Regions from separate parts of the Alteromonas sp. 5NW40-0090 genome, predicted to be linked through region 2. Evidence: predicted binding sites of a transcription regulator. Region 2 holds the regulator's gene; the other holds the start of a gene.
The links. Region 2 encodes MetJ, which represses methionine synthesis genes. Its sites were predicted from a motif close to TAGACGTCTAGACGTCTA; they were not measured.
Positions count from the first base shown of each region.

Region 1: the regulator MetJ is predicted to act here: its motif matches at 3,611-3,628, upstream of serA (phosphoglycerate dehydrogenase).

Region 1 covers NZ_BAAJLT010000012.1:19,734-27,654, reverse strand. The annotation lists gene AC27KT_RS15120 (HDOD domain-containing protein) at 1-97, shown strand, start outside; gene AC27KT_RS15115 (DUF481 domain-containing protein) at 233-1,036, shown strand; gene AC27KT_RS15110 (DUF481 domain-containing protein) at 1,250-1,996, shown strand; gene serA (phosphoglycerate dehydrogenase) at 2,129-3,358, opposite strand; gene rpiA (ribose-5-phosphate isomerase RpiA) at 3,703-4,359, opposite strand; gene AC27KT_RS15095 (5-formyltetrahydrofolate cyclo-ligase) at 4,450-5,097, opposite strand; gene AC27KT_RS15090 (ATP-binding protein) at 5,131-6,759, opposite strand; gene AC27KT_RS15085 (nucleoside hydrolase) at 6,819-7,760, opposite strand; gene AC27KT_RS15080 (ribokinase) at 7,783-7,921, opposite strand, start outside.
Region 2 covers NZ_BAAJLT010000014.1:135,189-143,109, forward strand. The annotation lists gene AC27KT_RS17265 (hypothetical protein) at 1-114, opposite strand, end outside; gene AC27KT_RS17270 (SPOR domain-containing protein) at 200-778, opposite strand; gene priA (primosomal protein N') at 911-3,100, opposite strand; gene rpmE (50S ribosomal protein L31) at 3,552-3,764, shown strand; gene AC27KT_RS17285 (hypothetical protein) at 3,970-4,287, opposite strand; gene AC27KT_RS17290 (malic enzyme-like NAD(P)-binding protein) at 4,968-6,203, shown strand; gene metJ (met regulon transcriptional regulator MetJ) at 6,367-6,699, opposite strand; gene metF (methylenetetrahydrofolate reductase) at 6,861-7,748, shown strand.

The DNA of each region.
Region 1 (7,921 bases), on a different contig from region 2:
AATAGCCAATACAGTAAGTCTCGACATGGAAGTGATAAGTAACTCAATTGAATATGCTGAGCAAGAAACAGCAAAAATTGTGTCGCTTATTCACTGAGCTTTCAGTGCATCAGTTCTGTCACCGCACTTTTATATTGTAAATCAGAGTAAAGCTCTCCCAGAGGATTGGTATTACGTGCGTCTCGAATAGACGTAATCTAATAACTATAATAGCTCGACGTAAAATCAGATTATGTTTAGAAAAATCTTCCGGCCACGTGTTGTTGTAGGTGCCATTTGTATTGGCGTGTGTTTATCTGCAAACGCGAGGGATCTCATTGAAACGCTTTATCATGCAGATTTTACTCCCGACGCCGATGATGAAATACCGCGTTTTACATTAGACGGAGAGCTCGGTGTTTTAATTAATACCGGCAACACGTCTGCAGCCAGCGTTAAAGCCGCGGTCAACGCTGACCACGAAACCGAAAACTGGAGCAGTATTTATTTTGCTGAACTGCTTTATAAAGAAAGTGGTACGCCAACTACAGAGCGCGATATCAGCGCACAGCGCTTTTTCACGAGCGCACAATTCGACTATAAACTGCTTACGCCGGGACGACGCCTCTTCATGTATGGCGATTACGAAGACGATCAGTTTACCGGTTATGAGCATCGCGCTTCACTTGCTGCGGGTTGGTCACAGCGCGTATGGCGAAATGAAGATAGCGAATTTCGTTATAGTGTCGGGCCAGGGTATTCCTTTATTGAAGCGGAAGAAGACAACGAGAGCCTTGTGAATGACGGCATTATAGTGCGCGCGTCTGCTGAGTATAAATATCATTGGAGCTCGGGTGCAAAATTAAGGCAATTCGTTAGCACAGAGGCCGGCGAAGAAAATACAAAATCTCGCTCAGAAACCTCGCTTTCTGCCAATGTGTTTGGATCATTGGCAATGAAATTATCATTCATATTAAATCACGAAACAGACACCCCTGAAGATGTCGCGGCGTTAAGCACAGAAACATCGGTAGCGCTGGTCTATCAATTCTTTTAGTCAATTAGTGTAAATTAACAGTTGAATATAGGCTTTTTGCCGCGTTCTCATTGACTGAGAGGCTTGAAAATGTACACTGCGCACCATTGTTTGTGATGCCAGTTCCTCTGGTGCATTACTTAACAGACTTCTTTTAAAACTCGTGTTGTACCGCCTTGCAGTTCAAAAGGTATCGCGTACAACGAATGGACCGATAATCAATAGGATTGTTCAATGAAAAAGCAAGTGCTTGCATCTCTAGTTGCAATTTCTCTTTCTCCGGCTGTTTTCGCTCAAGACGATGAAGTGAAGCCTTTTACAATGGAAGGTGAGCTAGGTTTTATCTCTACATCAGGTAACACTGAAACAACATCTATCAGCGCAGGTATTCAAGCGCATCAAGAACTTGAGAAGTGGAGTAACGACTACATTCTTAAAGGTCTTTACAAGAAAGAGACGGTAGAAGGCGATGACGGAGAAGATATTGAATTTACTTCTGCACAGAAGTTCTTCGGTTCAGCGCAGGGTAACTATAAACTCGCCAACCCAGATAACCGTTTATTCGGATTCGCATCTTATGAAGATGACCGATTCAGCAACTTTAACTACCAGGCTACTGTAGCTGCGGGTTGGAACCAAAAGGTTCTTCAAAACAAGCGCCATACCTTAGAATATTCAATCGGTCCGGGTTATTCTTTCATTGAAACTCAAGACGGTGAAAACCTTGATAGCATGATTGTTCGTGCATCATCAGCATATTCTTGGAAGATTTCTGATACTGCTAAATTTACTCAAACAGTGAGTACGGAAGTGGGGGCTGACAACACTAAGTCACGTGCTGAATCAGCCTTAACTGCTACCATTAGTGGTAACCTTTCTATGCGCCTTTCGTTTAAATTAGATCACAACACCAACGTTGATGATGATGTAGAAAAGCTTGATACTGAAACTGCTGTAAGCCTAGTTTACAACTTCTTCTAAGCTGAACTAATTCGTTTAAAGGCCAATAGGCCCTTCAAAACATCGAAGTAAAAAGTATTGAAGTAAAATAATAAGCATAAAAAACGCTGCACATAGTGCAGCGTTTTTTGTTTAGGCTACAAACAAGGCTTCTTAGTGAAGAATGCGAGTCTTAATTGTGCCATCAATTTGTTGAAGCTCTGCCAATGCTTCATAGCCACGGTCTTCTTTAACATCCACAACCACGTAACCAATTTCCGCGTTAGTCTGTAGATACTGTGCTTCAATGTTAATGTCTTTTTCTGCAAACGCTTGGTTAATTTGGGTAAGAATACCCGGTTGGTTTTTATGTACGTGAAGTAGTCGTGAACGACCAGTGTGCTCAGGAAGCGATACTTCAGGGAAGTTAACTGCTGACAACGTAGAGCCGTTGTCGCTGTATTTCGCTAGCTTTCCTGCCACTTCAATTCCGATGTTTTCTTGCGCTTCTTGTGTGCTTCCGCCTACGTGTGGCGTAAGAATAACGTTGTCGAACGCGCGAAGCGGTGACTCAAACTCTTCAGTGTTAGACTTAGGCTCTACTGGGAATACATCAATTGCTGCGCCGTTAAGGTGGCCACTTTCCAATGCCTTTGCAAGCGCGTCAATATCAACGACGGTACCGCGAGAAGCGTTAATTAGAATGCTGCCTTTTTTCATTTGAGACAGTTCTTTCTCGCCAATCATATCTTGAGTTTGAGGCGTTTCAGGCACGTGTAGCGACACCACATCAGAGGTATTAAGTAGTTTTTCTAGTGACTTCACCTGGGCCGAGTTACCCAGCACAAGTTTGTCCTCGATATCGAAGAATTGAACGCGCATACCTAAATGTTCAGCAAGAATACTGAGCTGAGTACCAATGTGGCCATATCCAATAATGCCAAGGGTTTTTCCGCGAGCCTCGTAAGAGCCAACCGCAGTTTTTTCCCATTCACCACGATGAGCTTTGGCGTTTTTGCTGGGTACTTGACGAAGTAAAAGAATAATCTGCCCAAGAACCAGTTCAGCTACCGAGCGAGTATTAGAAAACGGGGCATTAAATACCGGGATGCCGCGACGTTGTGTGGCTTCAAGATCAACCTGGTTGGTGCCGATGCAGAAACAACCAATAGCAACAAGCTTTTGTGCTGCATCAACCACGTTTTCGGTAATTTGGGTACGCGAGCGAATACCAACAAAGTGGGCGTCTTTTATCTTCTCAATTAACTCATCTTCAGGAAGTGAGGTTTTGAGAAATTCAATGTTGCTATACCCATTGCTTTTTAGTGTTTCCAATGCACTCTGGTGAACACCTTCTAACAATAAAATTCGGATTTTATCCTTCTCTAATGAAACTTTGCTCATGAACTCGCTATCTCTCACTGATGTAATTTGGTTTGCTTGCATCGCTAATCCAAGACTAACTGAACGTACAAGTATTAAAAGCGTAGCTTTGTATAATCTGTGCGGCAATGTGCACCACTACGCTCCTCTGGAGCCTTGCTTTAGCTAAACTGCTACCAAGCTTTTATAATCACGTTGATTGCTTTCGCTACTAATGACGCGGACCTTAGTTAGCGTAAACATTGAAACGCCTGGCACTTAAATAAGGACATCTAGACGTCTAAACGGAAATTAACAGAAAACGCATTAAGTTGAAAGCAGTATTTTGTATAGCTTTTCACCGCACTATACGCCGTGCCAAGCTATCACTTAAAGGTTTCGACACCACTTTCTGTGGCACTGAGTACAATATCCGCGCCTCTTAGCGCAAAGATACCGTTAGTCACTACGCCAGGAATATTATTTATTTTTTGTTCCAGTTCTCGCGGGTTAAGAATCTCAAGGTTGTGTACGTCTAAAATAACGTTACCGTTATCTGTCACTACTCCCTGTCGGTATTCAGGATCGCCACCAAGTTTCACCAGCTCACGGGCTACAAAAGAGCGAGCCATGGGAATAACCTCGACCGGTAGCGGAAATGAGCCCAAAACAGGTACACGCTTGCTTTCATCAACAATACACACAAAAGTAGTTGCGGCGCCGGCTACGATTTTCTCGCGAGTGAGTGCTGCGCCTCCACCTTTAATCATATGCTTGTGTTCAGTGACCTCATCGGCCCCATCGATATAAACCGAAAGGTTGCTGACTTCGTTTAACTCGAACACTTCAATGCCTAGAGCTTTTAAACGCTCGGTAGATGCTTCTGAGCTTGATACTGCGCCTTCGATTTTGTGTTTAATGTTACCGAGTTCTTCAATAAAGAAATTTACGGTAGAGCCTGTACCCACACCGACAATGCTGTCTGGTTCAACATATTCGATGGCTGCTTTGGCTACGGCTTGTTTTTTTGCGTTCTGATCCATGGTCATTCTCCGACTTATTGTGTTCGCAAGTGTATCGTATAAGCGTACATGAACCCACAAGTTCGTATATTCAATTTGTTATAATGACTATCACGAGTTAGTAAAATGCAGGGTGCGCGTGGGTGTTACGATAGCATCAAGCGGCACATCCCACGGTGCAATAGGTAGGGCATTTACTTCTTGAATGTCGTGGGCAATGCCTACCAGCTTTGGCGCATGTTTTTTGGGAGGTAAATGGGAACCCATTTGGCGCTGAGTGAAGCTCAAGGTGCGATCGTAATAGCCACCACCCATGCCTAAGCGATTACCGTTACTATCAAAGCCTACGAGCGGCATAAGAATAACATCACATTGCTTAACAGGAATAACGTTTTCACAAGCCAGTACGGGTTCTTCAATGTTGTATTTGTTCCGAATAAGCTGGGTGTTTGGGTTGTAAGCTAAGAAAAGTAGATGCCCTTTGCATACAGGGTGTAGTACAGGAAGTGTGAATCTTTTTTTGCTTGAAGCCTGCCAAACAGAGTCGATGTAGTACTTTAAATTGACTTCGCCGTCGTTAACTAAATATCCCGCTGTTGTTGTGCTCTCGTTGAGAAAAGGCAGGGCATTGAGTTGTGATGCTACGCGTTTTGCAGCATCCTCATGTTGTTCAAAAGATAAACTACGGCGTGCTTCGCGAAGCTTTTTCCGCAACTGTGCGCGAGCTACCATGCTTTCTTGTGAAACGTTTATCTGCATGATTGAAGGCCTTACTCGCTTTAAACCAAAAAGTTAACGATCAGATTCACCTAAATAGTGATTAAGTACACGAACCAATTCACTACTCTCAATGGGTTTGGTCAAGACATCATCAAGGCCTTGCTCACGCAAATATTCTGGTTGGGTTATCACATCCGCCGTTAATGCAACAATAGGCAAATTTGGCTTGAACCCCTTTATTTGGGCTGTTGCTTCATCGCCTTGAATGCCAGGAAGGTTAAGATCCATAAGAACTAAGTCGACAGGATTAGACTTGGCGTATTCAACGCCTTCTTCGCCAGTGCTCACTACAGAGAGAGACACGCCAAGTTTTTCGAATAAGGTTTGAATAACTACTTGGTTTATATAGTGGTCTTCAACCACTAAAACATTCGCGGAGTGGCTAATGTTGACTTGCGCCACGAAGCTGCGTGGTTCAGATTCAACGAACTGATTTGCACTCAACGCGTCGGCCGGTAAAGTAACGCTTATGCGAGTGCCATGGTTCAACTTACTGCTGACTTTAATAGACCCGTCCATGAGCTCGACAAGGCGCTTAGATATATTTAAGCCTAAGCCGGTCCCACTAATCTGATGCGCATTTTCCATACGTTCGAAAGGTGTGAAAAGCCGCTTTTGGTCTTCATCGCTAATACCAATGCCTTGGTCAACCACGTTAAAAATGATGTTTGCATTTTTATATTTTACCTGCGCCTTCACAGATTTACCGCAACCAGTAAACTTAATTGCATTGGACAGCAAATTAAGCGCGACTTGTCCAAATTTGGTGTCGTCAAAAAACAGCGATTCGGGCACGGCTTCATCAATACTTGTAGAAAAAATAATACCGCTGTCTTCTGCGCGGATCTTCGTTAATGAGAACAAGTGAGTGAAAAAGTCTTTTGTATTTACCGCGCGTGGCATCACGCGCATTTTTCCTGCCTCTATCTGCTTGATATCAAGCACAGAATTTACTATTTCTAATAGCCTCTCACCGCTTTGGCTCACATGGGAGAGCGAGGTGGTAAATGACTGGGGTAGGTTTAACTTTTGGGCTTCGCCCTCAAGCAGCTGGCTAAAAGTATTTATTGCATTAAGCGGCGTTCTGATTTCGTGGCTTATGTAAGACAGAAAGTCCGATTTAAATTGACTAGTGCGCTCTAGTTCTCGGTTCTTACGCTTCAGTTCCAAATGCGCAACTACCGATTTACTAAGGGTTTGAAGTGATGCTTTCTGCGCTTCTGTCAGTGTTTTAGGTTTGCGGTCAATGGCGCAAAGTGTACCGATTGCGTGTCCCGATGGGGTAATGAGTGGTGCACCAGCATAGAAGCGAATATCAGGCGCGCCAGTTACCAAAGGGTTATCATGAAATCGAGGGTCTAATGTGGCGTTAGAAACTTCGAACACTTCTTCTTGCAAAATCGCATGAGAGCAGAAAGCAATTTCCCGGGACGTCTCTTCAGCATCCAACCCCACTCGTGATTTGAACCACTGGCGATCAGGGTCTATTAAGCTAATAAGTGCAATAGGAGTCTCGCAAATTTGCGAAGCGAGCGCCGTCAGGTCATCAAACAGCTGTTCAGCTTCGGTATCAAGTACGTCGTAGCTGAGCAACTCGGCAAGACGTTCTTCCTCATTAGTGGGGAGTGGGGCAGATTGCATTTTATGAACCTAACGCTGAAATAAAATAGGGATTGCTTACTAACAATCCCTTAAACATATCACAGAGCGTAGGTGTCTATGAATAGTTGTTCCAGCTTTTGATGATCAACTTTAGTCGCTACTCTTATGGTATTTGCTTCATTCCATAGCGGGCTAGGTGTTGTACCTTTAGGCGCAACTACGGTTTGACCTCTGTCTAAAGTTCCTGTGCCAACGCGCACGTGACCCTCAGTCAGTTCAAATAGCTCAGGGTGGCGAAGGTGGGCAATTGGGAATGCATCGTGGAAAAAGCACACGCGATCTTCACGATTTTGCGAGTAGAAATCCATGTAGAACTGGGCACTTTCTTTCACAAAACCGCCAAGCGTATTGTTTTTCTCTTCAAGCTTTTCAACAAAGGCTGGTGAGAATGGCGTGAAGTTTGTCACGTCCAAACCAAACATCGTTAATTCCCAGTCAGCTGCAAACACGATTTCTGCCGCGTGAGCATCGTTCCAAATGTTTGCTTCAGCAACCGGTGTTACGTTACCCGGAACAAACGCCGCACCACCCATAATGCTAACGCCTTTCACCAACTTAGGCAGTTCCGGCTCAAGACGAAGTGCAAGTGCCAAATTACCTAATGGGCCAATAGCAACAATGGTGATTTCGCCCGGGTACTTACGCGCCATATCAACGATAAACTGCGCAGAGCTGCGTGGGTCAAGCTCGGTCTTAGGTGCTTCAGGCTTAATGTGACCAAAGCCGTATTCACCATGTACGAAGTGTGCATAGTTTGACTCTGGGCCAACCCATGGCATACCTACGCCTTTAGTTACAGGAATATCTTTACCTGCAATTTCACAAAGTGTTAGTGCATTTTGTGCTGCCATCGTTACCGGAACGTTACCGTAAACGGTAGTTAAGCCGAGAACTTCAATATCTGGAGATTGGAAAGCGAAAAAGATCGCCATTGCATCATCAATCCCCGGATCCGTATCTAATATGATCTTATGTGCCATCAATTTATCTCAGTGCGTCTTGCTAGTTGGCGTGTTTCGCTAAGAAACGATCCACTTCTTTTTGTGTTGGAATACTCTGCGCTGCGCCTTCACGAGTAACCGCAATGGCCGAAGCTGCACACCCGCGACGCAATGCTTGCTTTGCATCGGTGTGGTTGCTG
Region 2 (7,921 bases):
TGCTGCCTGGTAGCGCTCCGGAAAGGCCTGCTTATCAATATTTTCCAGAACGTCCTCAAGCTCTTCTATGCTATAAGCGGCGTAATTTGGTTGTTCGGTGATGGCAATACTCATTGATACTTCCTTGTAAACGCATCCTTTCTGTACGCGTTATTCCAGCGCCCTATGCAGCGCATTAAGTGTTACCTACAATAAACTGCTATAAGTTCCAGTACCAAATTTGGCATGTGGCAATGTTCACTTTACGCAGACTGTGCTTGGCTTTTTCTGCATCACGCTTGGACTCGTAAGGGCCTAAAATAACGCGAAACCAGTCGCCGTTACTGCCGGTGCTGTGTCTTATAAGCGCCTCTAAACCTTGGAATGCAATTTTGGCTTTCATCTCTTCAGCCTGCGCGCGGGTTCTAAAAGAGGCGCACTGCATTAAGTAGCGCTTGTCAGACTTTTCTTGCTCTTTGACCTCAACTTCCACTTCGTATCCTGGCAGGGTTTTGATGTACTCCCACTCTTCCTCAGGCAGTTCAGGTAAAGATTCTTCTGTAGGTGCAACAGGTCGTGAAGCTTGGGTATCTACGTCATCTTCTACATTGTCTTTTATCGACCACAAAAACACACCAAAGCCAATCACCAATGCAAAAATACCAATTAGGCGTACGATAGGAAGCTTGCCTGAAACTGGGGCTTTAGATTTCGCGTTTGCTGTTGGCTTTCTACCTTTACCAGCAGGCTTCTTTTTTTGAGGGGAGCGTCCACGAGAGACATAATCGCGTTGAGCCATAGTCGGCAATATTCCTACTTGTTATCGTTGTTTGTATGCGTAAGAAAACGTCATATACCAAATCTTTATGAAGAAGCGGCTTTTCTGCATCTTCGATCCTGCCAAAATTTTAACGTATTGCTACCCAACAAGCTAACTGAAATCGGTAGGATCAATATCTATTGACCACCTTACCTTCATTGCCTGCGGCAACGCCTGTAAAAATGGCAGCGCCAAACGTAGCGCATTGTGAAGCGGCGCACGCTTTTCATGGCTGCATACCAGCATAAACCGGAACCTGCCTTGCCGCTTTTCGATCAGACAAGGAAACGGTCCACTTAACTCAATGGCATGCTGCTGGAGAAAGACTTGCTTACTATCTTGTAAAAAGCGATAAGCCAAACTGCTGTCGGTCGCTTCAGCGCGGATCACAAATTGGCTAATAAAAGGGGGCAGCCCCGCCGCTTTACGCTCCATCAATGCGTGTCTGGCGAAATGGCCATAGCCATTGTGCACTAAATCTTGTAGCAAAGGGTGGTGAGGATTGTGAGTTTGAAGCCACATTTCACCAGGTTTACTGGCGCGCCCAGCTCTTCCAGCAAGCTGAGTTACAAGCTGAGCGAGCTTTTCCGGTGCTCTAAAATCCGCACTAAAAAGAGCACCATCACAATCTAGTACTGCAACTAGGGTTACATGAGGGAAATGGTGACCTTTTGATAGTATCTGGGTGCCTACTAGCAGCTGGTACTCTTGGCGGTTTATTGCGTCAAGCGTTTGGTGCAGTTTATCTTTGCCCCGCACGGTATCGCTGTCTATTCGTACCTGTTTAACACCGGGAAATAAGCTTGTAAGCCCTTGCTCAACTTGCTCGGTTCCGGTACCCGCCGTAACTAATTCATTGTGATGGCACGCTTCGCAGTTTGATGGCATTGAGCGCATGCCGCCGCAGTGATGACACTGAAGTCGGTTCTGTGCTTTATGCACAGTGTAAGGACGATCACAACGCTTACACATGACGGTTTCACCGCAGTGGTGGCAGAGCAGCGCTGGCGCATAGCCTCTGCGATTCACAAACACCAATACCTGGTTTCCCGCGCTGATATGCTGGCGCATTATCGTTAGCAAGCCTTGCGAAATACCGTAGTAAATGGGCTGGTCACGCGCGTCTAACACATGCTGATGCGTGCTTTTCGCCCCTCCTGCTCGCTTGGTAAGCTGCAAATGGGCATAACGACCGCTTAGCGCATTGTTAAGTGTTTCAAGCGCAGGCGTGGCACTGCCTAGTAAAAGCGGAATATTATGCTGCTTGGCACGCATAGCTGCCAGGTCACGAGCATGATAGCGAAGCCCATCTTGCTGCTTAAAAGACTCGTCGTGCTCTTCATCCACAATCAGCATACCGGGATTGTGCAGCGGGGTGAAAATAGCCGAGCGGGTACCAATGATAATACCGAGTTCACCGGCTTTTGCTCGCTGCCACACCTGTAGCCGTTCCTTATCAGAAAGCTGAGAGTGTAAAACGCCCACTGCAATACCAAAGCGCTTTTCAAAGCGTGACACGGTTTGCGGCGTAAGCCCGATTTCTGGTACCAAGATAAGCACTTGCTTCCCTTCACGCAGTAAGGGTTCGATGGCTTGAAGATACACTTCCGTTTTACCGCTACCGGTAACCCCTTCAAGTAAACTTACTGCAAAGTTGCCTTGCTGACGGTTAAGCGCGGCAATAGCAACCGACTGTTCTGTGTCTGGAACCGGCTTTTCAGACACCGATAACGAGGCAAGCCAACTGCCTGACTTAAATTCAGGCGCGACTTCTTCAATGCTTGCCAATGACTTTTCGACAAGCGCTTTGACCGCAGGTGCGCCATACTGCTTGCGCGCTTGGGACGCTAATAAGGCACCACCGGCCATTGCAGTAAAACAGGCTTGTTGTTTAGGCGCCCGCGATAACGTGTCTGCATCCCTTTGCCTACCTTCTTCGGTAAGCATTAGCATGTCTTGAGGTGTTGGCGCTGCTGACTCGCCTTTGCGCAATAAAACAGGCAGCATGGCGTGCAACACTTCACCCGGCGCATGATGATAGTACTGCCACAGCCATTGGGCCATTTTCAGCAGCACCTCATCTATAATGGGGCTATCGTCCAGTACCGACTCAATGGCTTTTAGCTTGTTGGAGTTTTCAATGTCGCTTTCAGGTTTGTGTAGGGTTTCAACAACTACGCCCACAAGTTTGCGCGGACCAAAAGGTACAACTACCCTCACACCTGCACTGAGCGCGCTATTGTGGGTATATGTGAAAAGTTGGCGCAGTGGCACTGGCACGGCAACTTGGATAAAGGCCATTGCGAACGTTTTACCTTATTTGACGACTGTTATAGCGCGTAATGCGCTTACTAAGTTTCTTATGTTGAAACTAATTATACTGAAGCTACTTGCAGACCTATACGTTACAGTAGTTTGCGCTGCTAACAGCTAGCAACACATTTTGCTATTAGCGCATGATTTTGCTACTAGCGCATATGGCCTAGCCTTGAAAGACAAATATTTAAACATACTTTACTGTTAAGCATAAAAAGAATGTTTTTAGTTTGGCCTTTTTCTACGGCTTCCTTGTCTAGCTCTCTTGTTTAGCATTTGGCCAAAAACCGCTTGATCAAGGCCCTGCCATCCTTTATTATGCGCCGCTCTTTTGCGATAGGCTGTTCTTTGAACGACTTATCATTTGAATTAAGTAACGTATGGTGTGCGACTTCGGGTTGTATAGCGATACGGCCTTATTATGTGAGGTAACCCAATGAAACAAGATATCCACCCAAAATACGAAGAAATCACAGCAACTTGCTCATGTGGTAACGTAATGAACATTCGTTCTACGCTTGGTAAAGACATCAACCTAGACGTATGTTCTTCATGTCACCCATTCTACACTGGTAAGCAACGTAACGTTGACACTGGTGGTCGTGTTGATCGCTTCAAGAAGCGTTTCGGTGCATTGGGCAAAAAGTAAGCCTGATATCGAGTTCGAAAAAAGCGCCTTTATGGCGCTTTTTTATTGCCTAAAATTCACGCTTCACACAAACAAGGTGCACCAAACAGCGCTTTACCGCCGTTATCCTACGTCAGGGCAGTTACCTAGCCAATGTAAAAAGCCCTGCAACTCGCCTTCTGAAAACGTTTTTAGCTTAATTTACAACATTCAGCGTAACCTGAACTCAGTGAAGGTTTTTTACATTAGATAAATGCCTATCCCAATTGCCGCCACTCACTTTTTTACATTGTTCTTCGCTGTCAAAATAAATACCAACGGGTGCTGACTTAATTGACGCCAAAGCAATATTCACTTGGCTTATGAAGTCTATATCCCAACCATTAGTTAACGCCCGCTGCTTCTCCTGCTCAGTATTAAACACGGCAATCACTTGCGGCGTTCTCCAATGCCCTAAGTGAGTTAACCAAACAAATCCATTATTGGCAGATTTTACGCTTTCGCATACACCGGTTAGCACGGTTATTAGTTTTCTTTCTGTCATATCCTCGCCTTAAGTGCGAATTTTAAGTGGGCTTTCACAGGATTTTATCAGAAATATTGGATGGAGAATTAACGAGGTATCTCCCTGCGTTCTATTTTCCTGATTTGGGTTTCTGTCCTATGCATTTATGAGAACGTAGAGCCTTTCGATAGCTTTGTTTTCATCCTCCACACAATAGACCTAAGGAATGTTATAACAAGTCAAAATAAATAATATGAATGGCAATTATAGCCCCATTTTACTGGTCTAATTAGTATGCCTACCCTACATTGGTATATGAGAATTCTGATCAGATATGTACACAGTGATTGGCTGTGTTAGAGTTGCGATCGGCACTTTGATAGTGAGCATTAATTCTGTGAATAATGCATTACTTTCAAGACTTGTGGCGCTTTTGGGTACATGAACCTGAGGCTTGTATCCATTAAGGTATGTGAACAAAATCAGTAAAGGTTAACGCCTAATCTGCTTTTTCCACATGCCACCTAAAGGCCTATTGATGATTGCTGTAAAACAAAGATCAACAAGCCCTAGTGCTAACAACTATTTATAATCACTTTTGTCATTACTTGGTTGTAACGCGCTTACGTTTATCTACCTATAACTATAACGACAATAAAATAGCTACAGAGCGTGAACGAAAACACCGATGAACCCTACATCTAAGGATACCTTTTTACATGTCAGATTTTAGACAACGCGCACTCGACTATCACGCCAAACCCACACCTGGAAAAATCCGCGTAGAGCTATCTAAACCTGCCGATAGCGTGGACGACCTTGCTCTCGCCTATAGCCCAGGCGTTGCCGAGCCGGTCAGAGAAATAGCCGAAGATGCAGATAACGCCTATAAATACACGGGTAAAGGAAACCTGGTTGCCGTTATCAGTAACGGAACCGCGATTTTAGGATTGGGTAACCTAGGCCCACTGGCATCGAAACCTGTTATGGAAGGTAAAGCCCTTCTGTTTAAACGCTTTGCTGGACTGGATGCCATTGACATTGAAGTGAAGCATCGTACGACCGAAGAGTTCATTAATACGGTAGCGAATATCGCCGATACATTTGGCGGCATTAACCTAGAAGACATTAAAGCGCCTGAATGCTTTGAGATTGAACAAGAGCTAATTAAGCGCTGTAAAATTCCAGTATTTCATGATGATCAGCACGGTACCGCTATTGTAACCGCAGCAGGTATGCTTAACGCGTTGGAGATTCAGGGCAAAAGCATAGAGAGCGCTAAAATTGTGTGTATGGGGGCCGGTGCAGCAGCGGTCGCTTGTATGGAACTGCTTATTAAGTGTGGTGCCCAGCGCGAACGTATTTATATGCTAGACAGAAAAGGCGTTATCCATACTCGTCGCGAAGACTTAACTGAGCACAAAAAGCTATTTGCTAACAATACTGACAAGCGTACGCTTGAAGATGTAATGGAAGGTGCGGATATCTTTGTTGGTGTGTCTGGGCCGGATGTTTTACCACCAGAAACACTGGCCTTGATGGCTGAAAACCCAATTGTATTTGCATGTTCTAACCCAGACCCTGAGATAAAGCCTGAACTTGCTCACGAAGTACGTAAAGATCTTATTATGGCCACTGGACGTTCGGACTACCCTAACCAAGTAAACAACGTACTGTGCTTCCCGTTTATTTTCCGTGGCGCGCTAGATGTTCGTGCAACGGCCATCAACGATGAAATGAAAGTAGCAGCAGTAGAAGCCCTTCGTGCTATTACGAAAGAGCCTGTACCAGAGGAAGTATTAGCTGCGAGTAAAAGTGATAGCCTGACATTTGGTAAAGAGTACATTATTCCTAAACCTATGGATCCGCGTTTATGCGAGCGTATTGCTACCGCCGTGTCTAAGGCTGCTATTGAATCTGGTGTTGCACGCGTACCTGAAAGCCCAGAAGAATAAAATTCTGGCGCATAAGGCAAAAAAATGGTGGGGCTAGTGCTCAACCTTTATTTGCTACAAAGTGCGCTTAGAGAATACAAGTACATAAAAAACGGCGCCGTGTTGTAGGTTATCAACTAGCAATAACTTACAACAAAGCGCCGTTTCTCTTTAATACTAAATATCAGTCGTCTTCCGACACATCGTTTTCGAAGCTAGGGTCAATACCCATTTCTTCCATAATACGTCTTGCTTCAGCCGGCACGCGATTAGGATTGTCTTTACGCAAGTCATCATCGTTAGGCAAAGGTTGCCCGGTAAATGCGTGTAAAAACGCCTCGCAAAGCAATTCCGAATTAGTGGCGTGACGCAAATTATTGATTTGGCGGCGGGTACGCTCATCAGTAAGTGCTTTAAGCACATTAATAGGTATAGAGACAGTGACTTTCTTTACCTGCTCGCTCTTTTTCCCGTGCTCTGCGTAGGGGTGAATATATTTACCGTTCCATTCTGCCATTGTACTAACTCGGTCTACTCTTTTTTATATTATGAAGAGAAATTCTAAACAAGTTCACGAAAAGGTCAATTGAGCAGTGTAAACCTCTTGACGTCTAGACATATATTCTTTAATTTAGACGTCTAAACGTCTATAAGAATACATTTTTGAGAGTAAAAGCCATGGTTTCTTACGCACAAGGTATCGATGCATTAAACCAGTCCCTGTCGGAACTGCGTGATATTGATGTATCTTTTGAATTTTTTCCGCCTAAAACGGAAGCCATGGAACAGACCTTATGGAAGTCTGTTGAACGCCTAGCGCCACTAAAGCCAAGCTACATGTCGGTAACCTACGGCGCGAATAGCGGTGAACGTGACAGAACCCACGACGTAGTTAAGCGCATTCAGCAGCAAACCGGTGTAGCAGCTGTTCCTCACTTGACCTGTGTTGATGCTAGCCGAGATGAACTTAAACAAATTGCTAAAGACTACTGGGATTCAGGCATTCGCCGTATTGTTGCGCTTCGTGGCGATTTACCGCCAGGGGTAGAGAAAACAGAGATGTACGCCTCTGATCTTGTTGCCTTGCTAAAAGACGTTGCCGATTTTGATATTTCTGTTGCCGCCTATCCAGAGAAGCATCCAGAAGCGCCAAATGCACAGTTTGATTTGCTAAACCTAAAGCGAAAGGCAGAAGCAGGCGCTACAGAAGCGATTACCCAATTCTTCTTCGATACCAGTGTTTACCTTCGATTTAGAGACCGTGCAGCTGCAGCTGGTGTCGACTTAGATATAGTTCCGGGTATTTTGCCGGTAACTAACTATCAAACATTAGTGAAATTTGCAGGGTTTACAAACGTGCATGTGCCGGGATGGTTGCACAAAATGTTCGACGGCCTTGATGCCGACGACCAAGCCACCCGTAACCTGATAGGCGCTAACATTGCCATGGACCAAGTAAAGGTATTGGCTAAAGAAGGGGTGAAACACTTCCATTTCTATACCTTAAACCGTAGTGAATTAAGCTACGCCATCTGCCACATGCTGGGCGTGCGTTCAGGCGCTTAATAAATAACAATTATCACAAGGGTGATGTCATTTTTGCATGATTCACTTCACAAAAGGCGCAATCAATGCGCCTTTGCTGTTTTAAACCTGCATTAAACTTTGCCACCAAGGCCGCCCGCAGTTACCATCTGATATACATGTATTGAACTATCGATGCCTTATATCAGTCCGCA